DNA from 4 places in the Priestia sp. 179-F W1.4 NHS genome. Region 1 is predicted to be linked to each of the others. Evidence: riboswitches for the same ligand, from Rfam matches in the RefSeq annotation. Region 1 holds a riboswitch; each other region holds the start of a gene.

Region 1 (7,513 bases):
CAACTTGCTGCCAAGGAATGATGTTACTGTGATGTTCCATATAAGTAATCACAATTTCATCACCAGGTTTAAGATTCGCACGGCCATAGCTTGCAGCTACTGTATTAAGAGCTGTCGTTGTACCGCGCGTAAAGATAATCTCTTCCGTTGATTTTGCATTAATAAACTTACGAACCTTTTCACGAGCGCCTTCGTATCCGTCTGTTGCTCTTGTACCAAGCGTGTGAACACCTCGGTGTACGTTTGAGTTATATTCTTTGTAATACTTCTCAATTGCTTCAATTACAGCAAGCGGCTTTTGTGAAGTTGCTGCACTGTCTAGATAAACGAGTGGGCTGCCATTTACCTCTTGGTCTAAAATAGGAAATTGTTTACGAATATCAGAGATATTCATTATCGAACTTTCCTTTCAATTAAATCCGTTAATTGTTTTTTAACCGTTTCGATTGGCAACTCGTTTACCACTGGTGCTAAGAACCCGTGAATAACTAGACGTTCTGCTTCTGTTTGCGGAATACCGCGGCTCATTAAGTAGTAAAGCTGAATTGGATCTACGCGTCCAACAGATGCAGCGTGTCCTGCTGTTACATCATCTTCATCAATTAGAAGAATTGGGTTTGCGTCTCCACGTGCTTTTTCACTTAACATTAACACACGGGATTCTTGCTCAGCGTTTGATTTAGATGCACCGTGTTCAATTTTACCGATACCGTTAAAGATTGAAGACGCGCTTTCTTTCATAACGCCGTGTTTTAAAATGTAGCCTTCAGAATGTTTTCCGAAGTGTACGATACTTGTTGTTAAGTTTTGAGACTGCTCTCCACGTCCAACTGTTACCGTTTTTGTATCTCCATATGAACCGTCGCCCATTAGATACGTTGTATTTTCTGAAACTGTATTTCCTTCACTCATTAAGCCTAAAGCCCACTCAATGCGACCATCTTTGCCCGCTACGCCGCGGCGGTTCACATAAGTAGTTGTACCTTTAGCTAAGTAGTCAACAGCTCCAAACGTTACTTTTGCATTGCTGTTAGCGAATACTTCCGTCACGATATTGACAACACCGTGCGACTCTTCAGCAGTAGCAATGTAGTTTTCTACATATGTTACTGAGCTGTTGTCTTCAGCTACAACAATAACATGGTTGAATAAAGCTGCTTCTTCATCTTCACGGACAAATACAGCTTGAAGAGGCTCTTGTACTTCTACATTTTTAGGAACGTATACAAATACCCCCCCGTTTAATAACGCTGCGTTTAATGCAGTTAAACGGTGCTCATCTACTTTAACTCCGTCTTTCATGAAGTACTTCTCAACAAGGTCGCTATGCTCTTTAGCAGCTGTTTGAATATCTGTGAAGATAACGCCTTGAGATTTTAGCTCTTCTGTTAACGTTGAGTATGCAGCTGTTTGGTCACGCTGAACATATAGATTCTTAACCGCTTCTGTATCAATCAGTGCTTTAACCACTTCTGGAAGCTCGTCTACAGATGAGATTGTGCTTGCCTGTGAAGTGTGCTTGTCAAAAGCAGTAAAGTTCCATTTCGAAATGTTTGTTTTATCTGGCTTTGGAAGTGCAAGATCTTCTGCTTTCGCAAGAGCTTGTAAGCGAAGATCTAGCAGCCAACTTGGTTCATTAGCTTCTTTTGAAAAGCTGCTGATGTACTCTTGATCAAATGGTAATTTCGTATCAATAGTCATAGAGATCCTCCTAACTCTTAAGCTTCTTGCTCTACAGTTTCGTCTTCAATACCTAATTCTTGTTTGATCCAGTCATAACCTTCTGCTTCTAGACGCTGCGCTAATTCTGGTCCGCCTGATTTTACAACACGACCTTGCATCATAACGTGAACTTTATCTGGTGTAATGTAGTTTAATAAACGTTGGTAGTGAGTGATCATTAAGCAACCAAACTCGCTGCCGCGCAGTTCATTAATACCTTTTGATACAACTTTTAACGCATCGATATCTAAACCAGAGTCGATTTCATCTAAAATTGCAATTCCTGGTTGAAGCATCATTAATTGAAGAATTTCGTTACGCTTCTTCTCACCGCCAGAGAAACCTTCGTTTAGGTAACGCTGAGCCATGTCTTGATCCATTTCTAAGAAATCCATGTTTTTGTCTAATTGACGGATGAATTTCATTAGTGAAATTTCTTCGCCTTCTTCACGACGAGCATTAATTGCTGAACGTAGGAAGTCTGCGTTTGTTACCCCGCTGATTTCACTTGGATATTGCATCGCTAGGAATAGACCTGCACGAGCGCGCTCATCTACTTCCATCTCGAGTACATCTTCGCCGTCTAGCGTGATGCTTCCTTGTGTAACCTCGTATTTAGGATGTCCCATGATTGCTGAAGATAATGTTGATTTACCAGTACCGTTTGGTCCCATGATTGCATGGATTTCGCCGCCCTTAACTTCTAAATTAACACCTTTTAAAATTTCTTTACCTTCAATTGCAACATGAAGATCTTTAATTGTTAAAGTTGACCCTGCCATATTAAAACCTCCAGTTATAGACGTATATAGTAAAAAACGATATACCTATATCTTTTTAATTATTCTCATTTTATTCTCATTACAATCTTATAACAAATGAAAACTTATAGCAACCTTTTGACCCAAAAGGTTTTAAACCATTATGTACGTTTTTTAAGACTAAATCCACTCATAAAAAAGTTGCCTTAAAAGACTCGATAGAGCCTTCTAAGACAAGCTTTTTACCCACTTTATTTACTTAGTGCGTGTGGCTAGTCAGTTCTGAAACACACTCTTGGACAAGCGTAACGGACTGACTCATCGCTGCGCCTCCGCCAAATGCCGCTGATACTCCGCATGCTTCTAAAATTTCTTGCTCAGTTGCACCTTGATCAATGCAGCCTTTTGTATGATAAATCATACAGTACTCGTCTTGAGCTACTACGCTGATTCCTAGCGCGATTAACTGCTTTTCTTTTTTAGAAAGAGAACCTTCTCCAAAACATGCTTCAGTAAACGCATTAAACGTTTTTGTTACTTCCGGCAATTTTTCGCTAAATTTCCCAACACCCATTTTATAATCATGAAGTGCTTGCTCAGTTGAATGACGTGCTTCTTGCTGCATAACGTCAGCTCCCATCATCAGTAAAGTTTTCACGGTTAGTATGCGTGAGAAAAATAAGAGTTATTCGTTTTGATGCATACAAAAAAGCACTTGCCCAGAGTGGGCAAGCGCTTTTCTTCTATTATTTATTTACCGGCAATACTCCGCCTTTGTATTTTTCTTTAATGTAGTCTTGAATTTCTTTAGAGTGAAGAACTTTTACTAAAGCTTTCACTGTATCTTTATTTTCGTCACCTTTGTGAACCGTAATGATGTTTGCATATGGGTTGTTTTCTTTGCTTTCCACTGCGATTGGATCTTTTACTGGATCTAAACCAGCATCGATAGCATAGTTAGCATTGATAACAACAGCGTCACCTTCATTGTTTTTGTACATTTGAGGTAACAATCCGCCTTCAACATCGGCTTTAAATTTTAAATTCTTAGGGTTTTCTACAATATCTTTAATTTGTGCGTCTGTTTTCTTTACGCCTGGTTTTAATTTGATCACGCCAGCTTTTTCAAAAATCGATAAAATACGTCCTTGCTCTGCTACTGCATCACGCATAATAACTGTGCCGTTTTTCGGAAGATCTTTTAAGCTTTTGTATTTTTTAGAGTAGATACCAATTGGTTCAATGTGAATGGCACCGGCACTTACGAAATCATACCCTTTTTCACCTTTATGATCTTTTAGCACTGAATTCATATAAGGAACGTGCTGGAAGTAGTTTGCATCAATTTCATTGTTTGCAAGAGCTGTGTTCGGTAAGATGTAATCTTGGAATTTTTTAATCTCTAAATCAATTCCTTGTTTTTCCAAAATAGGTTTTGCTTGTTCTAAAATTTCAGCATGAGGCGTATTAGATGCACCCACGACAATTTTCTTTTCATCTTTTGATCCATTGTTAGATCCACACGCCGCTAATCCTACTACTAGCGCAGATGTTAATGCTAAAGCTGAAAGCCATTTTTTCATAATAAATAATCCTCCCTTTATCTTTTATCAATTTTTGCAGTAATCGCATCTCCAATAAGTTGGATAATAAATACAATAATCAAAATTAAGATCGTAGCGGCTAGCGTTACGTCATTATGACTGCGCTGGAATCCTTCTAAATATGCAAGGTTTCCAAGACCTCCAGCTCCAATCACACCCGCCATTGCCGTATAGCCGACTAACGCAATGGTTGTTACTGTCAAACCGGAAATCAAAGCTGGCAGCGATTCAGGTAACAGCACTTTAAAGATAATAGTGCTTGTTGTGGCTCCCATTGATTTAGCAGCTTCAATAACACCTTTATCAATTTCACGCAGACCAATTTCTACAAGACGCGCATAAAATGGTGCTGCTCCAACAATTAAAGCCGGTAACGCTGCATTAGCGCCTAAAATACTTCCTACCAATGCTTTGGTAAATGGAATCAGTAAAACAATTAAAATAATGAATGGAATGGAACGAAAGATATTTACAACCGCCGACACAATGGCATATAAAGGTTTGTTTTGCCAAAGCTGTCCTTTGGACGTTAAAAATAAAAGCAAGCCCAATAAAATACCTAGAACAAATGTGGCTACAACTGAAATAGCCGTCATATATAGTGTTTCATTTGTCGCTTGAATAAAATCATCTAAAATAACGTTTGGAAATAGTTTCTCAAGCATTTGTCATTACCTCCACTTCTACCTGCTGCTCATGAATGTATGCAATGACTTTTTCAACTTCTATTAATTCTCCGTCTAAATGAACGAACAACGTCCCGTATGAACCTGTTTGTGTATGAGAAATCTTTCCTTGCAAAATATTAATCGTTACATCAAACTGTTTTAAAATCGTTGTAATGAGCGGTTGCTCTGCTTTTCCGCCAACAAACGTCAGCTGAATAATTTGCCCGCTTGGATACAGCTCTTTTACTTGTTCAATCGTTTCAAACGTTTCCTCTGGTTCAGAAATCTGTTGAACGAATCGTTTTGTAATCGGCTGCTTAGGTTTTCTGAATACTTCTAGCACTTGTCCTTCTTCTACTACTGCCCCATTTTCCATAACGGCTACTCGATGACAAATTTTACGAATGACGTGCATTTCATGAGTAATCAATACAATGGTTAACCCTAGCTTCTCATTAATATCTACTAACAGATCTAAAATAGAATCTGTCGTTTGAGGATCAAGCGCTGATGTTGCTTCATCACAAAGCAATACTTTTGGATTGTTCGCTAGCGCTCGAGCAATCCCAACACGCTGCTTTTGTCCGCCGCTAAGCTGTGATGGATAAGCATCTTCACGCCCTTCAAGCCCGACTAGCTTAATAAGTTCGTCCACTCGTTTCATTCTTTTTTCTTTTGAAATCCCTGCTATTTCTAACGGAAAGGCAATATTTTCTCGTACCGTACGCGACCACAAGATATTAAAGTGCTGAAATACCATACTAATTTCTTGTCTAGCTTTTCTGAGTTTTCCGCCTTTAATTTTTCCAATATCATTACCTGCTACTTCGACCGTTCCTGTCGTTGGTGTTTCTAATCCGTTTAGCAAGCGAATCAAAGAACTTTTCCCCGCTCCGCTATAACCAATAATTCCGTAAATTTCACCTTGGTTAACGGTTAGATTCACATTATCAACAGCTGTTACTTGACCGCTTTTGGCCTGATAAATTTTTGTAACGTCTGTTAATGTAATCATATTTCTTCACCTTCTTTAATAAAAACTTAATTATGTTAGGTTGCCCTATAGGATGAAAAAGCCGTAAAACAATTTTCCCCATTAAAAAAGCCTCTCTGCGCATGACAGAAAGGCTCGATATTTAATCCTTTCTCTCATCTTTCAAAGCGCATAGCTTTGCAGGAATTGGCACCATTTCAGTTAGTCTGACGGTTGCCGGGTTTCACAGGGCTCAGTCCCTCCACCTCTCTTGATAAGAGTTCGCAACAATTATTTTGTTTTTGGGAAATATTCATTCATTTATGAACATTCATGAGTGTGATTTTAGCATGTGTCAGATAGGCTGTCAACAGATTTTGTTCTTGGGATAATATCCCAAGATTTCAACAGCCCCAACGGTTCGCTCTCTTTCCACTTCTTCATTTTAAACAAACGTTTGATTATCGAAGCTCCTCGAGTACGTGCTCGATGGAATGAAACGCGTAGAGTTTTTTTACCATTTCACCATTTTCCACTTCAATCAAACAAGGTACGCTTTCAATAGAAAATAATTCTGCTTTTGAAGGCATATAATTTAAATTGCTCATTCCGATGGTTACATCCGGCAGCATCGCTTCTGCCACGGTTAACATTTTTTTTGCCAGCTGACATGTCCCGCAAAAAGGCGTATGGAAAAAGATAAAGGCTCTTTCTCCTTCTTTTAACTGATCATCCAGCTGTTTTTCGCTCCATTCTTGCATGTTGCTCATTCCTTTTATGTTAAAAATTCTGCATTAACATCGATATTGGCACTCAGCAATACTGTTGCTATGTGATGTCTAGGGGCGGCAGCAACTTCTCGGTACATTTTATCAATATATAGATGCTCTGCTTCCGGAAGCTCTCGTTTAAATTGTTTTCTCAGCTTATTCCCTGAATCATCAGAGTCAACGAGTATGTATACCTCTTTGTTAAACGTACAGTCAATAATTTCATCCAGCTTTGATAAACTAATCGTACCGTTTGTACAAATAATTTCAATTGGTTCTCGAATGATATCTTGAATACGCTTTTTATCTGACTTTCCTTCGACAATAATTACTTTTTCAATTTCAATTAGCCCCATTTTCATCACCCATAATCGTCAGTTGTATAGTAACATCATTTCTTTATGCTATACAATATTCGTTAATGTATCACAGTTCACCTGTTTTTTAAAAGAAATTTGCAAGAAAGAACTCTTTTAAAAGGCAGTTTAGGCCATATTATCTCTATAAAACAAGAAAAACAGCGGCAGTTGCCACTGTTTAGCACCATCCTGCTTCTTCATCGCAGTCTGTATATTTTTGCGTTTCACCTTGTTTTTGTACGTCCGCGTATTGATAGAACTTATTATTTTCTTGCGAATATCCTTCTTCAAAGCGGTATTCATTGCCGCTTGTTCCGTAGCTAACTTCACCAATTGGCTGCTTATCAACGTATAATTTCATACCGCCGTCATGAAATTTAGCTGTAACGCGATCTGTAACGTCCATTTTTTGTTTTTCAAACATAAAAAGACACTCCTTTAGCTTGTTTACTAATAGAGTGTCCAGTCAAAAACTTTTCATAAAGACAATTTATGGAGGAATATTATCCTTCGTTTGTCATTTCTTCGTATTGCTCTGCTGTCATCAGCTTGTCTACTTGAGAAGCATCAGATGGTTTGATTGTAATCATCCATGCTTCTTCGTATGGAGATTCATTAACAAGTTCAGGACTATCGCCTAAGTTGTCGTTTACTGC
Region 2 (7,513 bases), on a different contig from region 1:
TACTCCAATACGGGCAGCTAAAACGACTCCTCCAATTCCAGCAAGCAAACCTGAAAACATATAGGCATACATACGATAACGATTAACCGGTACACCCGAAAGTCTTGCTGCTTCTATGTTACCTCCTGTTACGTAGAAAAAACGACCAAACTTTGTATAGGAAAAAACGATATGAACAAGCAGCACAGTCAGCAGCATAATGATCACAGGGACGGGAATACCTAGAAAGTGACCTTGCCCCAGCGCAAGGAAAGAAGGAATGAAAATTCCCGGAGCTCTTTCTCCGCTTGGTAAAGGCATATTGGTATAAATAGCTGAGCCTTTTGTATACGTTAATAAAATCCCCTGTACGATAAACATCATGGAAAGCGTGGCTAAAATATCAGGAATCTTTACTTTCACTACTAAAAAAGCATTCACTAACCCGATGAGAAGCGATGCAATAATCGGAACAATGATCGCAACTGCAATTTCTTGTCTGTGTAAAACGAGCATAGAAGCTGATAAAATAGTGGCTAAACCAGCCGTAGATCCTACAGATAAGTCGAGTCCGTTGACGGTTAACGATATCGTTACACCAAGCGCAATTAAGGTAACAATGGAAATAGAGCGCAGAATATCACTAATGTTTTCTCCTGTTAAAAAGTTAGGTGTGGCAATGGAAAAAATAATCATAATAACAAAAATCATTAAGACTGTCCCATATTTGTAAAAAAAGTCGAAAACGCTTATTTTTCTCTTTGGTTTCGCTACAGGTTCTGTTACATACTCCGCACTCATCCTTTTACTCCTCCTGCTGTATAATAAAATAATTTTTCACTAGTTGCTTCTTCTTTGGATAATTCTTTCACGATTTTCCCGTTGTACATAACATAAATTCGATCCGCTACCCCTAGCAGCTCCTCGAATTCACAGGTTGCATAAACAACGCCTTTTTGCTGTGACACAAGCCCTGTAATTAAGTCGAATATCTCTCGCTTAGAGCCCACATCAACCCCTTTAGTTGGCTCATCGAACAACAGTACGTCAGAATCCGTAACAAGCCATTTTCCGATTGCTACTTTCTGCTGATTTCCACCGCTTAACGTTCCAACTGACTGCTCGATAGAATGAGACTTTACGCCAACTTGCCCAGTCGTTTTCTGCGCTTTTTCTTTAATCTTTCCTCGCTTTAGAAACGAATAATTTGTAAAGCGGGACAGACTTGGCAAAACTAAGTTATCGGCAATCGATTCATGAACAAAAATTCCTTCTTTTCTTCGTTCTTCAGGAACAAGAGAAAGACCTTGTGCAATATAATAATACGGCTGCTTATTCAACTTTAGTTTCTTGCCTTTTAACCGAACGCTGCCGCTGACATATTGCTCTAAACCAAATAGACTTCGGCAAAGCTCCGTTTTCCCTGCTCCTACAAGCCCTGCAATACCGACTACCTCTCCTTCTTTTACATGAAAAGAGATATTCGAAAGGCGCCCTGGAAGGGATAATGCTTCTACATGTAAAAGTTCGTTTCCAACTTCTACTGATTTTTTGACCCACTGTTTTACAGAAGACGTTCCTAACATGAGCGTAATCACGTCTTCAATTGATGTATGTGAAGTTTCTTTTGTAGCTACATAGCGTCCGTCCTTTAAAACCGTTAAGCGGTCGCAAATATCAACCACTTCTTGAAGGCGATGTGAAATATAAATAATGCCTACTCCGCTTTTCTTCAGCTCTCTCATCACAGAAAACAATTGTTTCGTCTCTTCCACACTAAGAGGTGCGGTTGGTTCATCCAAAATTAAATAATCAACATTCTGTACAATTGCACGTGCAATAAGCACCTGCTGTTTTTCTGATAGAGTTAGATCAACAACATTTTTTTTAACGGATAAAGAAGAACCAAGTAAAGAAAGAGCTTCTTCCGCTTTCTTATAAATAGATTTCCAGTTTACAAATGTCTTACTTTTCTTAGAAACCTGCACGTCTAACACAATGTTTTCAGCTACTGATAGCGAAGGAATCAGCGCTACATCGACTTCTTGGTGTACAATGCCGATGCCGTGGCTCTTCGCTTCCTTAGGAGAAGAAATAGAGATTTCTCCTCCGTCTTTGTAGGTCTTTCCTTCGTACTCGTCGTAAGCTCCGCACAATATTTTCATCAACGTACTTTTACCGGCACCATTGGCTCCCAATAAAGCATGAATTTCCCCTTTTTGAACAGTAAAATCAACTTTGTTCAGCGCTTGAAAAGAACCAAAGTTTTTTGTAATGTTCTTCATTGAAAGCTCGTTCGTCATGTCTGTCCCTCCACTTCTACTCTTTTTTACCCCATTCTTCTACGTACTGACTAAGCTGGTCCATATTAATCGTTTGATTAGGCAAGTCAGTTTGTTTGACTAAAACCGGATCAAAGGAATAATAACGAGGGATCTCTTGACCGTAAATCTTTTTAAGAAGCAAATCAACCTGCTTTTCTCCTACTGAAGCTGGGTTTACAGCAGCTGACGCTTTCCACGGGCTGTTTTTTGCCTGCATCATTTGTAGGTCTTCATCAGATAAGTCCACTCCATATACCTTAATCTCATCTCGTCCTGCTTCTTTAATCGCTCTTGTGACTCCTTTTGCAAATTCGTCCCAAGGTGCCCAAACGGCTGCAATGTCTCCTTTATTTGGATACTGCTTTAATACAGCCGCCATTTTATTTTGAGTGTCTAGAGAGGTGTTGTCTGTTGCGCTTCCAAACGTGGCAATTTGTTTTACATCTGGATAGCGATTCATCATAATTTTATAAATGCTGTCGCGTTTTTCCATCGGTGCAAAGCCTCCAACAAACGCATATACAATATTTCCTTTTCCGTTAATGTCCTGCATCATTTGCTTTAGCCCCTGGAGCGCAAGCATATAATCATCTTGGTCAATCGTTGTAACGCCTTCTACTTTTAATTCTACGTCTGTTGCAATAACGGGAATCCCTTTTGCAATCGCGCGCTTCACGCCAGGTTCAAGGGTTTCAGCCCGGCCGTGGTCAATCATAATACCGTCGACATTTTGGTTAATAGCCGTGTCTAAATACGCCGCCATTTTAGATTGATCATTATTAGAATCAGAAACGGATAGCTGTACTCCGGCTTTTTTAGCCGCTTTTGTCACACCTGTTATGTACTGAGCAGCGTGAGTGCCTGACGTAAATTCAGAAATAAGAACAATTTTTGTATCTTTCGTAATCTTTTTTCCTTCTTGCTGTACAGGCTTAGCAGAAGCCGCTTGCTGCGCTGGAGCTGCCTGTGCTTTCTCGTTTAGACTTGGCTGTTCTTTCGTGCAGGCAGCCAGCGCAAAAACTAGAAGCACGAGCAAAGTAAGTGGCCACAGCATTTTTTTACTCTTTTTCATGGTGTTCCTCCTATTAAACTCATTATTCATATAAAAATAGTTAGTTTTATAATAATCCAAAGAATACCCCGCTTTTAGATGTAAAAGCGGGGTGATCATGACCTATGCTTTACAAGTAGTTGTTATGCGTAAATAGGTACCCATCCTTCAGTTGTCACGAAAATTCGCACAGCGACTACTTTACGATCTTCCATTAGTGTAAAGTAATGAAGAATGTTTTCTGGTACTGAAATTAAATCGCCCGGCTCTAATTCAACATCAAAAAATTCACCGTCTTTTCCTTGAATAACAAAGATTCCATGACCGCTTACGATAAAGCGAACTTCGTCATCTGTATGAATATGCTTGCGCTGAAAGTTTTTTAACAATTCATCAATGTTTGGTGTAGATTCCGATAACGAGATAACATCTTGAGCTTTATAGCCGCGGCGTTCAGAAATATCTTTAATATCCTCACCAAAAGCGTTTAAAATTTCTGTTTTTTCTTCATCAGTTAAATCATATTTTTCACGAAGATTTTCTGGAAGTTTTGTAATATCCCAGTTTTCATAAATAACTTCATTGTTTGCCAGAAAAGCTGATACTTCCTCTTGAGTTTCAATTCTTTTATTATTTACATGTAAGCGAATTTGCGCCATTTTTATTTCCTCCTTTTATAAATGCACCTTTGGCTTAATGCCTTTAAGTGATAGTAATTTCACATGGTAGCTAAATAGAAATTCATAGGCTTCTAGCGCTTTTTTTGTTTCAAACGCATTTTTCCCCCATACCGTAATCCCGTGGTTACGAATTAAAATCGCGCCTTGATCGCCTTTTATATGGTGAGAAAATTCTTCTGCTAGTGTCGGAATATCCGCGTAATTCGGAATAATCGGAACAGTAATTTCCGCATCTTCCTCCCAAATACCCAGTGCCTTAATAATTTCTTGGCCTTTGAATGAAATAAACCCTTCATCTCCGTACAGTTCAGAGATCACGTTGTTGTCGATTGTATGTACATGAAGGCTGCACCCAGCATTCGTTGACTCGTAAATCTTAACGTGTAAAAGCGTTTCAGCAGAAGGCTTTAAATGTGTTTCTTCTGCAGGCTTCCCGTATTGATCAACTAACAAAAAGTCTTCATTTGTGCGTTTTCTTTTATCTTTTCCACTTGCTGATACAAAGAAAGTTGTCGGATTTTGATCCACTTTAATCGCTAAGTTTCCGCTTGTACCGAAGAACCAATCGCGCTCTGCCAACTCATCTTTTATATCTGCAAGCTCGTGTAATCTTTGCTGAGCCATAATACTCATGCTTTCACCTCTTCTGTTAATTCTTGTAAATGGTGAATCACATCATAAAAAGTAGAAAAAGGACGATACGGTAGAGATAGCTCTTCGCATTTTTTAATTAAAAAGTCACGCGCAATGACAGTGTCAGCTAATTTGGCAGCCTGCAAATCTGTAATTGAATCGCCAATAACAACCGTATGATCTCTTTCATCTGCAAGATGGCGAATAATCGTTGGCTTACAGCAGCCGCAGTCATTTGTACACTGTTTATCACATGTATGAGGCCACGTAATGGAAATATGCTCACCGGAAAAATCAGATCCGTTGCAGTAGAGCATTTCCTCTGCAACTCGATTTCCCAAAAGCGGTTTTACAAAAAAGTCAATTCCTCCGCTTACAATATAAAGCGGAATATGATGCTCTTTTGTATAGGCAATAAAATCATCAAATCCATCTCGAATAGCAGACGTCTCTAAAATATAAGAAATAATATCTTCCTTTAATTCCACGGGAAGCAAGGCAAACATTTGCCCTACTCCTTCTTGAATGGAGACGCGTTGTGCTAGCACGTCGTCTTTAATACTTTCCCACTCCGGAGGAGCAAATTGTTTCATAATAGCAATAATGTTATCGCTGTTTGTGATTGTTCCATCAAAGTCACAAAAGATTTTTAACGATGTCATGCTTTCACCTCTACTGTTCCCCATAGTTGCAAAGCTTTTTGCAACTCTTTTGATTCTTCAGCTTTTTCGGCTAATGTTTGATGAGAGAGTACTGCATCTATCGCCGCACGGAATGCTTTTCCTCCTCCGATAGCTCCCTCTGGATGACCGTGAACTCCGCCTCCTGCATTAATAATGCTGTCGATTCCAAAGTCCTTCACAAGCTGCGGTACCATTCCAGGATGAATTCCTGCTGAAGGAACCGGGAAAGACTGCTTATATTTGTATACAGGACGCGTTAATTCGTAGGCAATGCCTGTCGTATCTTCAAGAGAAAGCGCTACGCTTCCGTATGGTGATGGAAACAGAGAGAAATCCGCTCCGGCTAAGCGCAATAGCTTTCCAAGCAGCAATGAATTTGAAAAACCGTAAAACTCTGATGGCGTAAGCGCTCCGCTAACAGCTGGGTGTGCCATAATCGGCAAGTTAATTTCATCATCTTCTCGAAGTGCCTGCAGTACGTCTAACCCGTAAGCAAATACGTTGAATAAAAGAGCATCGGCTCCTAGCTCAGCTGCTTTTCTCGCTTTTTCTTTTAATTCAAACGTTCGTCCCGTTAAATTAACAGCATACAGCGTGCGGTGTCCCGTTTTTTCGTATACGTCATTCAGTACTTTTTTTCCTTCTGTAACGCGAGTTTCAAAAGGTGTTCGTTCACTATCAAACAAAATCTCGTCGTCTTTAACCAAATCCACTCCGCCAAGCGCTTGCTCACGCAGCTGAGTTGTTAAGTACGTCATGTCTCTTCCAATCACGCCTTTAAAAATACTCATCACAAGCGGACGGTCATAAACGCCTAGTTTCTCTCGTATACCTTCTATTCCAAAGCGCGGTCCTGGGAATTCAGCTAATAATTCATCAGGAAAATCCAAGTCTAATAATTTCACTTTTCCATCAAGTGATAGTTTTCCGAAAACCGTAACTAAAATAGCCGGTAAATCTCTTGAAAAGTTGGCAGTAGGATAAGCAATTTTGACAATAGCCTGCTTAACCTCTCCGCCTAAATATCCGTTAACACGTTCGCAGTCTTGAAGCTCAGTTACGGATACGACGCGCCCTTTATGCTTTTGAAGCTGCTGTTGATCTAAAAGCGGCAGATCTGTCCATGAGCCGACGGTTAGTCCTAAAGCAATTCCTTCCGCTTTTTTATGAAAATTTCCTTTATTGTCATGTAGTAAGTAGCTTGCAACGATTTCACTCATTATGCTAAAAACTCCCTTGCTGTTTAATATCGTTAATAAAAAAAACCTCTTCTGTGATTAAGAAGAGGCTTTCGTTGCTCTTCTTATCTCTCAGCTGCTGCTGCAAGAATTAGCACCGTGCTTAACATGCGTTAAGTCGGTTGCCGGGCTTCATCGGGCTAGTCCCTCCACCTACTCTTAATAAGAAAGTTGCTATTTATTTAAATTGAATTCGTAGATTATATACTAAATAAAAAATACCGCTAGGATTTATCGGTTATTAATCTCGTTAACTTCTTACATATTAAGCCAACTCAAAAAGGATTGTCAATGCGTTTTTAAAATAAATTTAATTTTTTTATTCGAGATACAGCTTCTCTCATGCGCTCTTCATCCGTCAGCAGTCCTACGCGCACATAGCCTTCACCATATGTTCCGAAGCCTACTCCAGGTGCCACTACAACGTGGGCTTTTTCAAGAAGTAAATCTGAAAATTGTTCAGAAGTATATCCTTTAGGAACTTTTAGCCATGCAAAAAAGGAGCCCGCTGGAGATGTAACGTCCCAACCAATTTCTTGAAGCCCTTGAATAAAGGTATTGCGTCTAGATTCATATCGCTTAACTAAATCATTCACACATTGTTGAGATTCTAACAGAGCTGCCGCTGCTGCCTCTTGAACCGCCCCAAAGAGGCTGACATACATATGATCTTGAAGAAGATTAATAGCTTCTACTACACTTTCATTTCCTACAGCAAATCCAACTCGCCATCCCGCCATGTTATACGTTTTAGAAAGAGTATAAATTTCAATTCCCGTCTCTTTTGCACCAGGAGTCTGTAAAAAGCTGATTGGCTTTTCACCATCAAATCCAATGGCTCCGTAGGCAAAGTCGTGTACCACACAAATATCGTGCTTGGCAGCAAACGCCACGGTGTCTTCAAAAAATTCTGCCGTTGCCACTG
Region 3 (7,513 bases), on a different contig from region 1:
ATAGTTCCGATTGCTCAAATTGTTTCATCATCGCACACCTTCTCAAAAAATTCTTGAAATTCTAGTCACAAATAATATATTGTAATACTCAACTTGTAAAGTCATTTTTTTCAACTACTAAAAAAAGGACGGATGATAAAGTGAGTGTAAAAATCACGTGTTTGCAGCTTGATATTGCGTTTGGAAACCCAACTAAAAACCGAAAATATATTCAACAAAAAATGACGGAAGCTCTAAAAGAAAACCCTGACATCCTTGTGCTTCCTGAGCTATGGGATACAGCTTATGATTTGACGCGGCTAGACGAAATTGCCGATGATGAAGGACAGCAGGCCAAGCAATTAATCTCTCAATTTGCTAAAACGAACGAAGTAAATATTGTGGCAGGTTCGATCGCGAAAAAAACAGAGCAAGGCGTCACAAATACGATGTATATTTTTGACCGAAAAGGTCGTGAAGTGTCACAATACAGTAAGCTGCACTTATTTAAATTAATGGATGAGCACCTCTATCTAGAAGCAGGAACAGCAAAAAATCTTTTTACACTTGAACAGTCTTTATGCGCAGGAGTTATTTGTTACGATATTCGTTTTCCAGAATGGATTCGCGTGCATACTAGCAGCGGAGCAGAAGTCTTATTTGTTGTTGCTCAGTGGCCGGCTCCAAGACTTGCCCATTGGAAAGCACTGCTCATTAGCCGCGCAATCGAAAATCAATGCTATGTAATCGCGTGTAATCGTGTAGGCCAAGATCCTAATAACACATTTGCCGGACATTCCTTAGTCATCGATCCGTGGGGAGAAATAATCGCTGAAGCTGGCGATAGCGAAGAACTTTTAAGTGCCGACGTTAACCTGGAACTTGTAAAAGAAATTCGTAAACAAATTCCTGTCTTTACAGATCGCCGCACAGAATTTTATTAATTATGTATTGACAGCCGTTTTTTTGCATGATACGATTTTCACCAGATAACATAAAATTTTCAAACAAATCAAAATTGAATAAGTAATCGTACTCTTATCAAGAGTTGGCTGAGGGATTTGGCCCTGTGAAGCCCAGCAACCGACCGTCATTCCATCCTAAGGTGGATCACACCCGTAAAACATGTTTTTACAAAGGCACGGTGCTAATTCCAACAGAAAGTAATTCTTTCTGGCAGATAAGAGGTTTGAACACTACAATCAAGCCTCTTTCCAACGAAAGAGGCTTTTATATTTTCTAAAATTATAAAAGCCTCCATACATTCTTAAACCTATTAACTTAGTAAACAAATCAGTTTAATAAACTATGGAGGGATTCTAATGTCAACAACAAAAACAGAGAAGTATCAGCCTTTAACAGAAATTTCAGCAATCAAACTTGTGAAAAAGCTAGGTCTCTTTGATGCCACAGAAGCACTGACTGCCCGTGAAATCGGTGATGGCAACTTAAATCTCGTCTTTCACATCATAAATGATCAAACGAATAAATCCATTATCGTCAAACAAGCACTTCCCTATGCAAAAGTTGTAGGCGAAAGCTGGCCTCTATCCTTGAACCGTGCCACGATTGAAAGCAATGCGCTCAAGCAATTCGGTGCATTTACCCCTGAACTCGTACCAGCTGTGTATTACCACGATGAAACGCTTGCTGTTACGGTCATGGAAGATCTGTCTCATTTAACGATTTCCCGCGCCGGACTTATTCAAGGAGAAAGTTATCCCCTGCTTTCACAGCATATCGGTTCTTTTCTAGGACATATTGCGTTCAAAACGTCGGATTTTGCCTTAAAGCCTCAGGATAAAAAAGAAGAAGTCGTCAAGTACAGCAATCCGGACTTATGCAATATTACGGAAGATTTAGTTTTTACAGATCCTTTTTTTGATATCGATACAAATGAATTTGAAGAAGCGCTGCGTCCTGATGTAGAAGAATTGTGGAACGATGGAGATGTAAAGCTACAAGCAGCAAAATTAAAATATAAATTTTTAACAAATGCCCAAACGCTAATTCACGGTGATTTACATACAGGAAGCATATTTGCTAGCAGTCAAGAAACGAAAGTGATTGATCCAGAGTTTGCTTTTTACGGTCCGTTTGGATTCGATTTAGGCCAATTTGTTGCGAATTTATTTTTAAATGCTCTTTCTCGAAAAACAGATCGCGAACCGTTATTTGCACACATTACGAACACATGGAACGTATTTAAAGATACCTTTACTGCGCTTTGGCATTCTGAAAACATTGAACCTTTCGCTAAAGATGAGCGCTTATTACATGAAATTTTAACACAAACGTGGCAAGATGCTGTTGGATATGCAGGATGTGAAATCATTCGACGTACAATTGGCTTAGCTCACGTCGCAGACTTAGACGAAATTTCTTCAGAGGAAAGAAAAATTAACGCTAAACGTACTGCGTTAAAAATTGGACGCTATTTACTTCTGCATCAACAAGACGTTTCACCAAATGAATTTGAACATTTACTTCGATAACTAATAATGTACACAATGAAAGGATCGGTATCAGCATGACAAATACACTATCACTTCCGCGCTCAGTGGAATGGAATGAATCATATATTACTTTATTAGATCAGCAGCAGCTTCCTGGCAAAGTTGAATATATTAAGCTGCAAACCATTAAAGACGTATGGGATGCTATCACTACCTTGAAAGTACGCGGAGCCCCTGCAATTGGCATTACGGCGGCTTTTGGTCTTGCTCTTTCTGCCCTTAGCTATGACACGGATTCAGTCAAGGAATTTAACAAAAAGCTAGCTCTTGATCAACAGTATTTAGCTAGTTCACGCCCGACTGCCGTCAATTTATTTTGGGCACTGGACCGCGTAGCGAAAAGCGCTGAATCCGCTTCGTCCGTTAATGAAGCTAAAACAAAAGTTGTTCATGAAGCGATTCAAATTCAAGTAGAAGATGAAGAAACGTGCTACCGAATTGGAGATCATGCCCTTTCTTTATTTAAAAAGAAAGATAAAATCATGACAATATGTAATGCTGGTTCAATTGCTACAGCTTATTATGGAACCGCATTAGCACCTTTTCACTTGTCTAAGCAGCGCGATATTCCGCTTGAAGTATTTGCTTGTGAAACAAGACCCGTTCTTCAAGGTTCTCGCTTAACAGCATGGGAACTTCAGCAGTCGGGAGTAGACGTTACGCTGATTACAGATAATATGGCTGCTCATACCATTAAAACAAAAGGAATTAATGGGATCATTGTAGGTGCTGACCGCATTGCAGCAAATGGCGATACGGCTAACAAAATTGGAACGTATGGACTTGCTCTTTTAGCGAAAGCATTCGGTATTCCATTTTACGTAGCAGCGCCGCAGTCCACATTTGATTTATCTATTCAAGACGGAAGCAGCATCCCTATTGAAGAACGTTCACCTAAAGAAGTAACGCACATTGGAGATACGCAAATTGCTCCAGACGGAATCTCTGTGTACAATCCAGCTTTTGATGTGACGCCAAGCGAACTGATTACGGCCATTATTACAGAGCATGGAGTTATCCATTCCTCGTCTTTTGAATCCATTCAAAAAGTTTTGCTGCAATCTGCTCAATAACAAGAGGCTGGGACAAAAGTATTTTAGCCCCACTGCAAAACGAACCACTAATCAACATGTTGATTAGTGGTTCGTTTTTTTGTGATGGTACATATCGTTTTATCTGTTTCGTTCCCTCTAGCAGTTGATTGGAGGGCAAGGTGAAGACTCCTGCGGGAAAAGCGGATCAGGTGAGACCCCGCAGGAGCGCAAGCAACGAGGAGGCTCAGCGGCCGCCCGCGGAAAGCGAAGTCTTGCACGGAAATCAACTGCGGTGTCACAAGCGGTTCAGTTTATGTATACGAGTTGTTCATCTTTAGATGACATTGATTTTGTTATGTCTCAACCTTTTTTATTAAACAGCGCTTTTTGGCTGCATTTGTAACACAATTGTAACAGTACTCTCTGCTTTTTCTACATATATTATAGGGGATTCTTTTTGAATAAGGAGGAGTAAAAATGAGTGCAGAGCAAAAAACGGATAAAAACAAAGCGGTGAATCGTAAGCAGCAATATCAGCTATTCGATTTATCCAAAGATGAAGAACTAAATTCCCTCCCTTCTCCTCAGCAAATTGACGGTGTTTTTGTGCAGGGAGAAGGCTGGAAATTAGACGGTGAATAGTTATTTTAACTCCAGAGCGCCTTTTGCTACATTTCTTTCAAGCATTAATAGTTTTTCTTTTATATGAGTTTGGGAACCTGCATAACCTGTTAAAGCTCCATTTTTACCAATCACACGGTGACAAGGTAAAATAATAGGCAGTGGATTTCGACGATTCGCTTGTCCCACGGCCCTTACGGCTTTAGAGCGATTAACAGACTCCGCTACATCACTATAAGACCACGTTTGTCCATAAGGTATACCTTTAAGCGTTAACCACACTTCTTTTTGAAAGTCTGTTCCTTTTATATCCAAAGGCACATCAAATGTTAGCGTGCGCCCTTCAGCATAATCCTGAAGCTGCCGCTTCGCTTCTTTCACAAGGTGATAATTCTCGTCATGGACAAGTTTTTTAAGCTGCTCGTTGTGATCATCGCTATCAAACCAAATATGTTGAACCCCTTTTTCCGAGGCTACAATATAAATTTTCAAATCAGAAAATAAGTTCATTTCTCCATAGTACATACTCGCTTATCCTTTCTGTTTAGGCTGGAAGAATAACACGAAAAGCTGTTCCTTCTCCTATTTTGCTTTCCACTTCAATTCGCCCTTTATGTTCTTCGATAATTTTATATGAGACCATCAAACCGAGCCCCGTTCCTTTTTCTTTTGTCGTATAAAATGGTTCTCCTAAGCGCTTGATGCGCTCTTCGGGCATTCCGTCTCCTTGATCTCGAATGGAGACCGTCACGTAGTGCGGCTCTGTAGAATAGACTTCAACAAAAATTCTTCCCCCGTTTGACGTAACTTCAATTGCGTTTTTAATTACATTTATTAGTACTTGTTTAATTTGGTTCGGCTCGCAGTATACCATTGGCAGCTGAGGGGACACACTTAGTTCAAACTGAATATTTTCTAAAAGCGCTTGAGCATTTAATAAATCAATCGTTTCTTTAACAACCGCAGCTAGATTTTTCTTTTCGAACTTTACGGCCTGTGGCTTAGCGAGTACTAGAAACTCTGTAATAATGGTTTCGATTCTTTTTAATTCGGATTTAATAATATCAAAATAAAGAGAGTGATCTTCTTGAATGCTGCTTTCTAGCAGCTGAACAAACCCTTTTAAAGCCGTCATCGGGTTGCGGATTTCATGCGCAATCCCAGCTGCTAACTGTCCGACTACTTGAAGCGTATCCGATTTCCGAATCTGCTCCTGCATTTGATTTCGTTCCGTTACGTCTCTTAAAAGCGTCATATATAGACCTGGCAAGATATCTTTTTTCGTAGAGAATTCGATATTTTTAACTTTTTCGTTCCCCGTAACGTACGTAATCTCTCCTTCAGCTTCCCCTTTTTGCTCAATTGTTTCTTTATGCTCAATGACCGCATCTAAATTCGCTGAAGAAATAAAATCCTCCATGGAATGCGCACAAATCTCCTCTTTGCTGAGTTCGAGAATATCACAAAGAGAAGAATTCACATCAATAATATTTCGCTTGCCGTCCCATAAAACTAACCCATCGATCGAACCATTAAAAATCTGTCTGAATTTCTCTTCGTTATTCCGAAGCTCTTGTTCGATTTTTGTACGTTCACTAATGTTTCGAAAAATGGTTAAATGGTCTCCTTCTATAATGCCTTTTTTCCCTGTGAATTCCAACTGTTTGATTTCTCCATTTGGCATGTAAAAAGGAAGCTGATTGCGAATTTCTCCTTCTTTTTGAAATGTTTGCAGCATTTTTAATGCACTAAAGCTTTGCTTATCGATAAACGTATACAAATTACTTCCAATCAATTTGTTCAACGGCAGCTCGAAAGTACGGGACGAAGCAAGATTAGCGTTTAAGATTTCCCCATCGTCTTTCCAAATCAAAATGGCTTCAATCGCATTTTCAAAAATAGCCCTGAAATTTTTTTCGCTTCTCAACAGCTGCTGCTCCATCAGCCGTTTTTCCGTCACGTCTCTCATAATGGACATATAGTATTGACTGTATATATTAGCCGTTGTGGTAAATTCAAAAAAAGTAACGTCTCCATTTTCGAGCTTAATCGGCAGCTCGCCGCTTGTCTTTCCTTCTTGATGCAGAGTTCTCCATAATTTTTTCACTTTATAGTGATAAGTAGGTTCTACAAGCTCCTCTAACGTTTTGGTTAGAAGCTGTGCTCTTGTATAATTTAATCGTTCGCAAAATGAAGGGTTCGCGTCGATAAGCTGACCGGTTCGATCAAAAATGACAATTCCATCTACCGCTTCATTAAATACATCCATAAACATATGATGACTAATAAACCGTTCATTTTCCATCATCTTGTGCTGCGTAATATCTCGAAATGTACACACAATAATGCCCGACATGTGACTATGTTTGTGTGAAGTAAATTCAACATGTTTCATCATGCCGCTTTGAAGCGTCATCGCGCCTTCATATTTGAAATAGCTTTCTTCTAAAAGCGCTGGATAGTACGCTTCAATCATGTCATACGGAAAATACATGAGAAAATCTTTCATTTGATACGTTAATAGCTCATCCTTTGTTTTTTCAAACAGCCCGCAGGCTGATTCATTGGCATTTATAACTTGAAAATACTCATCAAATACGACAATGGCATCTAATACGTCATTAAAAATAGCTCGTAGCTGCTCTAATTCACCTTGCTGCTTTTGCGCAGCTTCAGATGTTAATTCTCTGTGTGGTGACATGCTCATTGCTCCTTTCTTTTGCACTTCCCATTTCCCCACCTTTTATCTATAGACTTAGTATTCTACAAGATTTGCTTTTTACCTTTTTAAAATTAGTCACGTTTATTCAAAATGCGACATTTCTTCACATTCTCCCGTTATTTAAAAAAGGAGCATGAATAACAGAGGCTGGGACATAACAAAATGAAACCTATGCTCAACATAACAAAGAAAACGAACCGTGAATCAACATGTTTGATTCACGGTTCGTTTTTCACTTCGGCTAAAATACATTTTCCCCAGCCTCTATCGATCATTCACTACAATATAAGTGGCTTGAATAGGTCCATGCACGCCAACGACTAGATTCATTTCAATATCAGCTGAATTGCTCGGTCCCGTAATAAAGTTAATGCAAGAAGCAATCGTTTCTCCTCGCTCTACTTTTTCATGAATCATTTCAGCAGCTTGTGTCATGCGAGGGACAATGGAACTTTGAGGAATGATCGCAATATAAGTGGCCGGCAGCAAACTGACCGATCGTCCTTTTGCAGCGCTGCTGAACAAAACAACTGTGCCGGATTCCGCTAGCGTCAAATCACTGAATGTGATGCCTACATTTGCTTGTTCAGCTAGTTTAATATTCTCATCGCCTTTTGCAGAATTCCATACATGAAGGCTAC
Region 4 (7,513 bases), on a different contig from region 1:
CACCTATTTATCTTTCGTTTGAAAATGGAGAAGGAGCCGTTACCGGAAAACTGCTTCCGACCGGGAACGCTATTGATCTTCTGCAAACATCTATCGGAACAGTAAAAGCATCAATTGTTGATGTAGGAAATCCGCTTGTATTTGTTAAAGCAGCGGATATTGGCCTAAAAGGAACAGAACTTCCACATGAATACACGGACAAACAGCTGAAGCTATTTGAAGAAATTCGCTCCATTGCAGCGGAAAAAGCGGGGCTCGCACCTCAAGACAAAGCAACTAAACTATCACCAGCGGTTCCAAAAATGACGATTATTGCTCCTCCGATGGACCACCGCGACGGGACTGGCAGAGAAAAAGCTGCTTCTCAAATGGACGTATTAATTCGCATGATGTCGATGCAAAAACCGCATCAAACGCTTGCGATTACAGGAGCAATTTGTACAACGGCGGCTATCTATACAAAAGGCACGCTTCTGTCAGAAATGGTTCAACTAAAAGGCGATACGGTTCGACTTGCTCATCCAATGGGAATTATGGAAACCAGTGTAGATCTAAAAGAAGGACAGGTTAATGGAATCAAAGTAGTGCGTACGGCCCGTCTTATTTTTGAAGGATTTGTTTATACAAAGCACGCGTACGATGTATGTTTATCAAGTTAATAACGTTCTCAAAAAAAACTCTTTCTAGGAAACTAGGAAGAGCTTTTTTGTGTTAGACTATTTTTACTGAATATTGAAAAAAGTGGGTGGTAGTATGAAAAAAAGAACGTATATTGATTTAAGCCACATCATTGAAGACGGAGTTATCACACATAAAGGCTTGCCGGCACCGATCATTTGCGACTATTTAAGCCGAGAAGAGTCTAAAAAGCTTTATGAACCAGGGACTGAATTTCAAATCGGTAAAATTGAAATGGTCACGAATACCGGTACGTATATTGACGTGCCGTTTCACAGATATAAAAACGGAGCAGATTTGGCTCAAACAGCTATTGATAAAACAGCCGGACTGGAAGGGATAGTAGTTTCAGTCGATCCGACTTTAACGGCTATTGATGAATCTCATTTTCAGCATATAGACGTAAAAGGCAAAGCGGTATTAATTCATACGGGATGGGATCGCTACTGGAATACAGACGATTATTTAGAAAATCATCCATACTTAACAGAAAGCGCGGCGGCTTATTTAGTGTCTCAACAGCCCGCTCTTGTTGGAATTGATTCGATGAACATTGACGATACAAAAGGAAAAGCAAGACCAGCTCATACGCTGCTGTTAGGAGCGGGCATTGTGATTGCTGAACACTTATGTCGCTTAGATCAACTAACGGAGTCCTTTTTATTTTACGCCGTGCCTCCTAAAATAAAAGGAGCCGGAACGTTTCCGGTAAGAGCATTTGCGGAGTTAGAAAGAAAATGATCCAGTTACATAGATATAGAGAAGTGCAGGAATTTAAAAACCAAGTAGAGCCGCTTTTATCAAAGAATGAAGTTCTTCATAACTTAGCGCTCGGCATTTTACACAGCTTGCAGGAAAACAGCAAACCAAATTTTATGGGTGTTATTTTAAAAGACAGCCGTGCTGCGCTTGTGTTGCTGCAAACCCATCCTCGGCAAATCATACTGTCTCAAATACAGCAGCTAACGGAGGGTGAACTAAGCGAAGCGGCAGAGCTGTTACAAGAAATCGACGTACCGGGTTTAGTTGGAGAAAAACAAACGGTTTTATATCTTTCTCAAAAACTAGCAGATTTAAAAAATCAAGGAGCTTCTTTAAAAATGGATCAGCGCATTTATAGGTTAGACAAAGTGAAAAAAGCTGCGGACGCGGACGGAGTGCTGGTAAAAGCAAGATTAGAGCACCTTCCGCTCGTGACAGAATGGATTTGGGAGTTTATGGGCGTCATTGGGGAGCCTGTATCAAAAGAACAAGCTGTCAAAACAGGCGAAGCTTTTATTAAAGCAGACCGGCTATTTTTATGGGAAGTAAACGGGAAGTATGTGTCGATTGCTAATGCTACGCGTCCGACAACCCACAACGTTACGATTAACTTTGTGTACACGCCGCGGGAAGAACGTAAAAAAGGCTATGCCTCAAGCTGTGTGTCCACGCTTTCTCAGCTTATGCTAGACAAAGGATTTCAAACAACAAGTCTATACACGGACATGACAAACCCTACGTCTAACAAGATTTATATGGAGATTGGGTACGAACACGTAGCTGATTCCGCCTTAGTTTTATTTCATGAAAAAAAGTAGCAGGCTGCCTGCTACTTTTTTCTATTTCTTAAGGTTTTGTAACTAAGTTTACGTGATTCAACGTTTTGCTATCATCAAAAATAAATTCAAGATCATAGGCGCCGGCGTGATAGGTGTATCTCGTTTGAGTCGTACCATCACCTTTTACTTTACCTGTAAAGTTTGGCTGACCTAATTCTTTCTTTAAGTTAGCTTGTGTGATGGACCCTAAATTTGTTTGACGCTCTACATTTGTACCAAAATAGCGAATTTCGTTAATGACGTTATTTTGGTCATAACCAAATGCATATCCAGGATGGCCCATTTCCGCATGATAGTAGTCAAAGTTATTTGATGAACCTTCAGGCGGAGAACCGAACTGATCACGAACGTCTTGACGCAGGGTTTTGCCAATTTTAAAGTCCGCTGTTAATCGTGGTACTTCACCTTTTACTGCGGCGTTATAAATTTCGTTAATGTTTTTTACAGCTGTTTGACTTTGGCTGCTTGTTTCTTGAGATGTAGCTGCGTGTGCTGGGGTATCAAGCTGAGCCACAGGAGCAAATCCAAACGCAGCAATTCCTGTAATCGTCGTAGCAGCAGCCGCTTTTGATAGCCGTTGTTTCATTTTCATGATTTTTTCCTCCTATATATAACGATTTAGCAATCTCAGTCTACCTAAAAGAGAAGGTAGGCCAGAATGGTCAAGGAGTCTTAGTTGAGTTGGTAACTGATATATATAATGTAACACGCCTTTCAGAATATAAACGTCAGGTAAGGTGAAAAGCAAAAAACGATTCATTTCTCATAGGTGAAAAGATTTGTTTTTATTCCTTTATTATGTAAAAAAACGTAATATAGGGAGGATTCTAAGTCTTTATAAAAAACTAGATAATAACTGTAAGTATGATACAATAAATCAAGTATTTGTTAAAAATATAATATTTATTGCTGGAGTTTTGATGTATGGAAAAAAATTTGATGAGAGGTACGCTTTTGTTAACAGCGTCTTCTTTGCTAACAAAGATTTTGGGTTTTATTTATATTATTCCGTTTACAGCGCTAGTCGGAACGTCAGGTTACGCGCTTTATAAGTATGCATACGGTCCATATACCTTGATGCTAAGCTTATCGACAATGGGTCTTCCGCTTGCTGTTTCGAAGTATGTATCGAAATATAACGGTCTTGGAAACTACAGGGCAGGGCAAGATCTATTAAAAGCAGGCCTTCTATTAATGACGATAACAGGCATAATAGGATTTTTAGTCCTCTATACCATGGCGCCTTCGCTCGCTGAGCTAGTTATTAACGGAAAAGATTCCTCAGGAAATAGTCAAAAAGACGTAGTGTACGTCATCCGAATGGTGAGCTTTGCTTTAATTATTATTCCGCCTATGAGTCTATTACGAGGCTATTTTCAAGGTAATCAATCCATGGGACCGTCCGCGCTGAGTACAATTATTGAACAAATAGTGCGTGTGCTGTTTATTTTAGCAGGAGCATACGCTGTTATTCATCTCTTTCATAGCACGATGACAAAAGCTGTTGGAATTGGTACGTTTGGAGCGTTTATTGGAGGCTTAGGGGGTATAGGGATTCTTGGTGCGACGTATCTAAAACGCAAGCGGCTAATTATGAAGGAAGTGAATAGCGGAAAGAATAATAAATCTGTTCCGTTCTCTTTAATGTTCAAAGAGCTTGTGACGTACGCTGTTCCGTTTGTATTAGTTGGTTTAGCTATTCCAATCTATCAAAATATTGATACGTTTACGATTAACATGCTCTTTCAATCAATAGGGTATGGACAAGCTAAAGCTGAAACGATTAACTCTGTCATTGGGTTAGCGCAAATTTTAGTAATGGTGCCGGTATCGCTAGCGACTGCCTTCAGCATGTCGCTGATTCCGGGTATTACATCTTCTTTTGTGCAAGGAAATTTACGAGAAGTAAAAGGAAAGATTACAAAAACGCTGCAGCTGCTGTTGTTTTTTACTCTTCCTTCTGCGGTGGGGCTTTGTTTATTGGGTAAGCCGGTATATATGATGATCTTTGGAGCGAAAAACAGTCCTGAAATCGGTGGAGTTGTTTTACAATGGTATGCGCCTGCTGCCATTTTATTTGCTCTTTTTACCGTAACAGCCGCGATTCTTCAAGGAATTAATCAGCAAAAGAAATTAATTTTTGGCTTGGGCTTAGGTATTGTTGTGAAGATAGTATTAAACGTACTGTTGGTTTCAAGCTTAAAAGAAATTGGACCTGTTGTCGCGACGTACGGAGGATATGGTGTATCGGTTATCTATAACTTTTATTTAATTGAAAAATCCATTTCTTACCGAGTTCAATCACTAGGAAAAGCCGCGTTGACTCCTGTTTTATTAGTAAGTGTGATGTCAGCCGCTGTGCTTATTGGCAATTATGCTTCTCACTATTTTCTAGAAAATAAGCTGTCTGCATCTTCACTTGCGATTAGCACGTCTTGTATTTCAATAGCTTTAGGTGCTGCTGTGTATCTAGGACTTGGCGTAAAAACAAGTTTAGGGCAATCTGTTGTGTTAAATAGAAGAAAAAGAATGTAAAGGAGAGAAAGAAGTGTCGAAACGATTTGTACTAACCGTAGCCGCTGGAGGATGTATCATAATCTTCGGCGCGCTGCTGCTACTAAACTGGGAAAAGGTGTTTGGAGACTACCGCCCCATTCAAACAGCAACAGCCGTATTCAAGTTAGAAATGGGAAGTCAAGATGTAGCAAAGACTACGGATTCAGATAATGTTCTTTACTATATGGTGAAAAAAGGACATTTAGATGAATATATTCAACTGATGAATGAAAAAGGCTATGTGTTAAAAGAGAAAGATATTGATCATAACCGACTTGTTTTTAACAATGGACAAGAGGATGAGCAAATTTACTACAAGCGCTTTGCTAGGAAGTATACGATGATTGATGGAGAAGGGTAAAAGCCTTCACTTGGAATTACTACATACTAAAATCATTAAAAGAAAACACCACCTTGCGAATAAAAGGTGGCGTTTTTTTGTTAGATTATCTCATCTTAGTTTTACTCTTGCTATCCCTGTTACGACCATACTAGTAATAAAAATAACTATGATTCCAATGTTGGTCGGGGTATCAAAAAATGTTTTTGAAATGGCTAAAGCGATAATAAGCCCAATAGCTATGCCAGATAGTTCTTTCATTAATTTCACCGTTAACACCTCTTAACAATATTACTAAGGAAAAGTCTAACATTATTGGTAAAGTGGTTTCAATTAATAACACATTAACGGAAGAGGTATAATAAAACTTATTTGCTACCACTAAACCCTCTTGACCGTCAACAGATTCAGTATAAGTGCTTTGTGAAGAAGTATAGAATGATTCAAGAAATGAGGTAAAGGCTTTAACTTTTATTTTATATTTTAGTAGACTAAAACCGTATAATCCTATCTGTTTTTAAAGTTTTTTTGCGTAAAAAAGAAAAATAATATTGACAATTGTTGAAAAACTATTAATATTGACTATATTACATAAAATAAATAGCTATTGTTTTCCTTATCAAGAGAGGTGGAGGGACTGGCCCTGTGAAACCCGGCAACCGCTGTCTATGACAGAATGGTGCCAAATCCTTAAGAACAGTATGTTCTTGAAGATGAGGAAGAGACGTTTGGTTAACGAGCTCTTCCTTTATATAAAGGAAGAGCTTTTTTTATATTATAGGGGGAGTAAGTTAAATGAAGAGATTTCTTATTTTAGCAGTTGCGCTTGTACTACTCGTAACTGGCTGTCAGTCAAAAAGTACAAAAAGCAGTGGAAGTGAAGAGAAAGGAAAGAAGCGAATTGCTCTTGTTTTGCCTGAAAAGATTGGAGTTAACCCGTTTTTTCAGCAAATGGATGATGGAGCAAAGCGCGCTGGGAAGAAGTATAACATTGATGTAAAGACAATTGAATCTACGGACCAAGCAGCCATTGAAAGTAATTTGCGTGCTGCGGTAGCCGAAAATTATGACTTGATTATTACATCTTCTTTTGAATCCGAAGATGCGTTGAAAAAAGTAGCTCAAGAAAATCCGCAGCGTCAATTTGCGATTATTGATACAGTGGTCGATTTACCAAATGTAAGAAGCGTTGTATTTCGTGAGCAAGAAGCTTCATATTTATTAGGAGCAGCGGCAGGATTGATTACGAAAACGAATAAAGTAGGAATGGTTGCAGCTGATGATATTCCATTATTAAAAAAATGGACGGTAAGTTTTAAAGAAGGATTACAATCAACAAATCCAAAAGCAGAGTTTCTAGTAAACTATGTTGGAAGCTTCTCTGATCCAGCTAAAGCAAAAGAACTTGCTATTTTACAAGCTTCAAAAGGCGCTGATTTTATCGCCGGAGCATCAGCAGTAGGCGACTTGGGTGTATTTGAAGCAGCAAAAGAAAAAGGTTTTTATACGGCAGGACAAGATATTGACCGTACGGAAGTAGATCCTGAGCATATCGTTTTATCGCAGTTAAAAGGATCTGATGCAGCTGCTTATGAAACGGTAGAAGCACTCGCAAATGACAAATTTAAATCGGGCGTAGTGACATACGGCTTAAAAGAAAAAGGTGTTGGGTTAACGTATGTGACTCAAGACAGCAAGACGCCTCTTAGTGACTTTGTAGGACAAGATGTGATTAATCAATTAAAAGAAATTAAAGATTCGATTATTGATGGAAAAACAGTGGTAAAAGATCCGTTAGCAAAGTGAGTTGAGAAGAGAAGTCGAGTAAGGCTGGCTTCTCTTTCTTATTTTTGAAAAAAACCTAAAGGGGAAAGGAGCAATGAATGGAATGAGTGAGCTGCTGCAGTTAACGAATTTAACGAAGAAATACGGTTCATTTTTAGCAAACGATAACGTGTCTTTTACGCTAAAAAAAGGCGAGGTTCACGCGCTGGTCGGAGAAAACGGTGCTGGTAAAACAACGTTGATGAGGATGCTTTACGGAATGGAAAAGCCGAGTTCAGGAAGTATTCAGCTACATGGGAAAACCGTCTCGTTTTCATCTCCTGCGGATGCGATTAAAAACGGAATAGGCATGGTGCATCAGCATTTTATGGTTTTTCCTCATTTTTCAGTGGCTGAAAATATTGTCTTGGGGCATGAGCCAAAGAAAGGTCTCTTTTTTAATAGAAGGCAAGCGAAAGAGGATGTTCAGCAATTAACCCAAACCTATCAGATTTCAGTAGATGTTCATAAAAAAGTAAAGCATTGCTCAATTGGAGAACAGCAAAAGATTGAA

Evidence for each region. Region 1 has a riboswitch for S-adenosylmethionine ahead of ACH0CI_RS20065 (methionine ABC transporter ATP-binding protein). Riboswitches for the same ligand answer to the same signal wherever they lie in the genome.
Region 2: another riboswitch for S-adenosylmethionine. It lies ahead of mtnW (2,3-diketo-5-methylthiopentyl-1-phosphate enolase); the one in region 1 lies ahead of ACH0CI_RS20065 (methionine ABC transporter ATP-binding protein).
Region 3: another riboswitch for S-adenosylmethionine. It lies ahead of mtnK (S-methyl-5-thioribose kinase); the one in region 1 lies ahead of ACH0CI_RS20065 (methionine ABC transporter ATP-binding protein).
Region 4: another riboswitch for S-adenosylmethionine. It lies ahead of ACH0CI_RS05600 (BMP family protein); the one in region 1 lies ahead of ACH0CI_RS20065 (methionine ABC transporter ATP-binding protein).

The regions. Positions count from the first base shown of each region.
Region 1 covers NZ_JBIQFF010000004.1:302,823-310,335, reverse strand. Annotated here, with positions in the region: gene ACH0CI_RS20095 (cysteine desulfurase) at 1-394, opposite strand, end outside; gene sufD (Fe-S cluster assembly protein SufD) at 394-1,701, opposite strand; gene sufC (Fe-S cluster assembly ATPase SufC) at 1,719-2,504, opposite strand; gene ACH0CI_RS20080 (carboxymuconolactone decarboxylase family protein) at 2,743-3,108, opposite strand; gene ACH0CI_RS20075 (MetQ/NlpA family ABC transporter substrate-binding protein) at 3,230-4,066, opposite strand; gene ACH0CI_RS20070 (methionine ABC transporter permease) at 4,084-4,752, opposite strand; gene ACH0CI_RS20065 (methionine ABC transporter ATP-binding protein) at 4,745-5,770, opposite strand; SAM riboswitch class I at 5,902-6,009, opposite strand; gene ACH0CI_RS20060 (thioredoxin family protein) at 6,190-6,489, opposite strand; gene ACH0CI_RS20055 (toprim domain-containing protein) at 6,504-6,854, opposite strand; gene ACH0CI_RS20050 (YusG family protein) at 7,036-7,281, opposite strand; gene gcvH (glycine cleavage system protein GcvH) at 7,361-7,513, opposite strand, start outside.
Region 2 covers NZ_JBIQFF010000002.1:496,653-504,165, forward strand. Annotated here, with positions in the region: gene ACH0CI_RS13040 (ABC transporter permease) at 1-780, opposite strand, end outside; gene ACH0CI_RS13045 (sugar ABC transporter ATP-binding protein) at 777-2,282, opposite strand; gene ACH0CI_RS13050 (sugar ABC transporter substrate-binding protein) at 2,299-3,375, opposite strand; gene ACH0CI_RS13055 (1,2-dihydroxy-3-keto-5-methylthiopentene dioxygenase) at 3,498-4,013, opposite strand; gene ACH0CI_RS13060 (methylthioribulose 1-phosphate dehydratase) at 4,029-4,667, opposite strand; gene ACH0CI_RS13065 (2-hydroxy-3-keto-5-methylthiopentenyl-1-phosphate phosphatase) at 4,664-5,329, opposite strand; gene mtnW (2,3-diketo-5-methylthiopentyl-1-phosphate enolase) at 5,326-6,570, opposite strand; SAM riboswitch class I at 6,651-6,757, opposite strand; gene ACH0CI_RS13075 (pyridoxal phosphate-dependent aminotransferase) at 6,888-7,513, opposite strand, start outside.
Region 3 covers NZ_JBIQFF010000002.1:504,685-512,197, forward strand. Annotated here, with positions in the region: gene ACH0CI_RS13075 (pyridoxal phosphate-dependent aminotransferase) at 1-28, opposite strand, end outside; gene ACH0CI_RS13080 (carbon-nitrogen family hydrolase) at 141-923, shown strand; SAM riboswitch class I at 1,015-1,166, shown strand; gene mtnK (S-methyl-5-thioribose kinase) at 1,302-2,474, shown strand; gene mtnA (S-methyl-5-thioribose-1-phosphate isomerase) at 2,510-3,568, shown strand; gene ACH0CI_RS13095 (hypothetical protein) at 3,693-3,932, shown strand; gene ACH0CI_RS13100 (hypothetical protein) at 4,007-4,171, shown strand; gene ACH0CI_RS13105 (methylated-DNA--[protein]-cysteine S-methyltransferase) at 4,172-4,675, opposite strand; gene ACH0CI_RS13110 (PAS domain S-box protein) at 4,695-6,875, opposite strand; gene ACH0CI_RS13115 (LutC/YkgG family protein) at 7,137-7,513, opposite strand, start outside.
Region 4 covers NZ_JBIQFF010000001.1:1,079,555-1,087,067, forward strand. Annotated here, with positions in the region: gene ACH0CI_RS05565 (2-methylaconitate cis-trans isomerase PrpF family protein) at 1-659, shown strand, start outside; gene ACH0CI_RS05570 (cyclase family protein) at 754-1,419, shown strand; gene ACH0CI_RS05575 (GNAT family N-acetyltransferase) at 1,416-2,258, shown strand; gene ACH0CI_RS05580 (YjgB family protein) at 2,287-2,871, opposite strand; gene ACH0CI_RS05585 (putative polysaccharide biosynthesis protein) at 3,204-4,814, shown strand; gene ACH0CI_RS05590 (hypothetical protein) at 4,828-5,196, shown strand; gene ACH0CI_RS05595 (hypothetical protein) at 5,287-5,445, opposite strand; SAM riboswitch class I at 5,789-5,895, shown strand; gene ACH0CI_RS05600 (BMP family protein) at 5,971-6,981, shown strand; gene ACH0CI_RS05605 (ABC transporter ATP-binding protein) at 7,064-7,513, shown strand, end outside.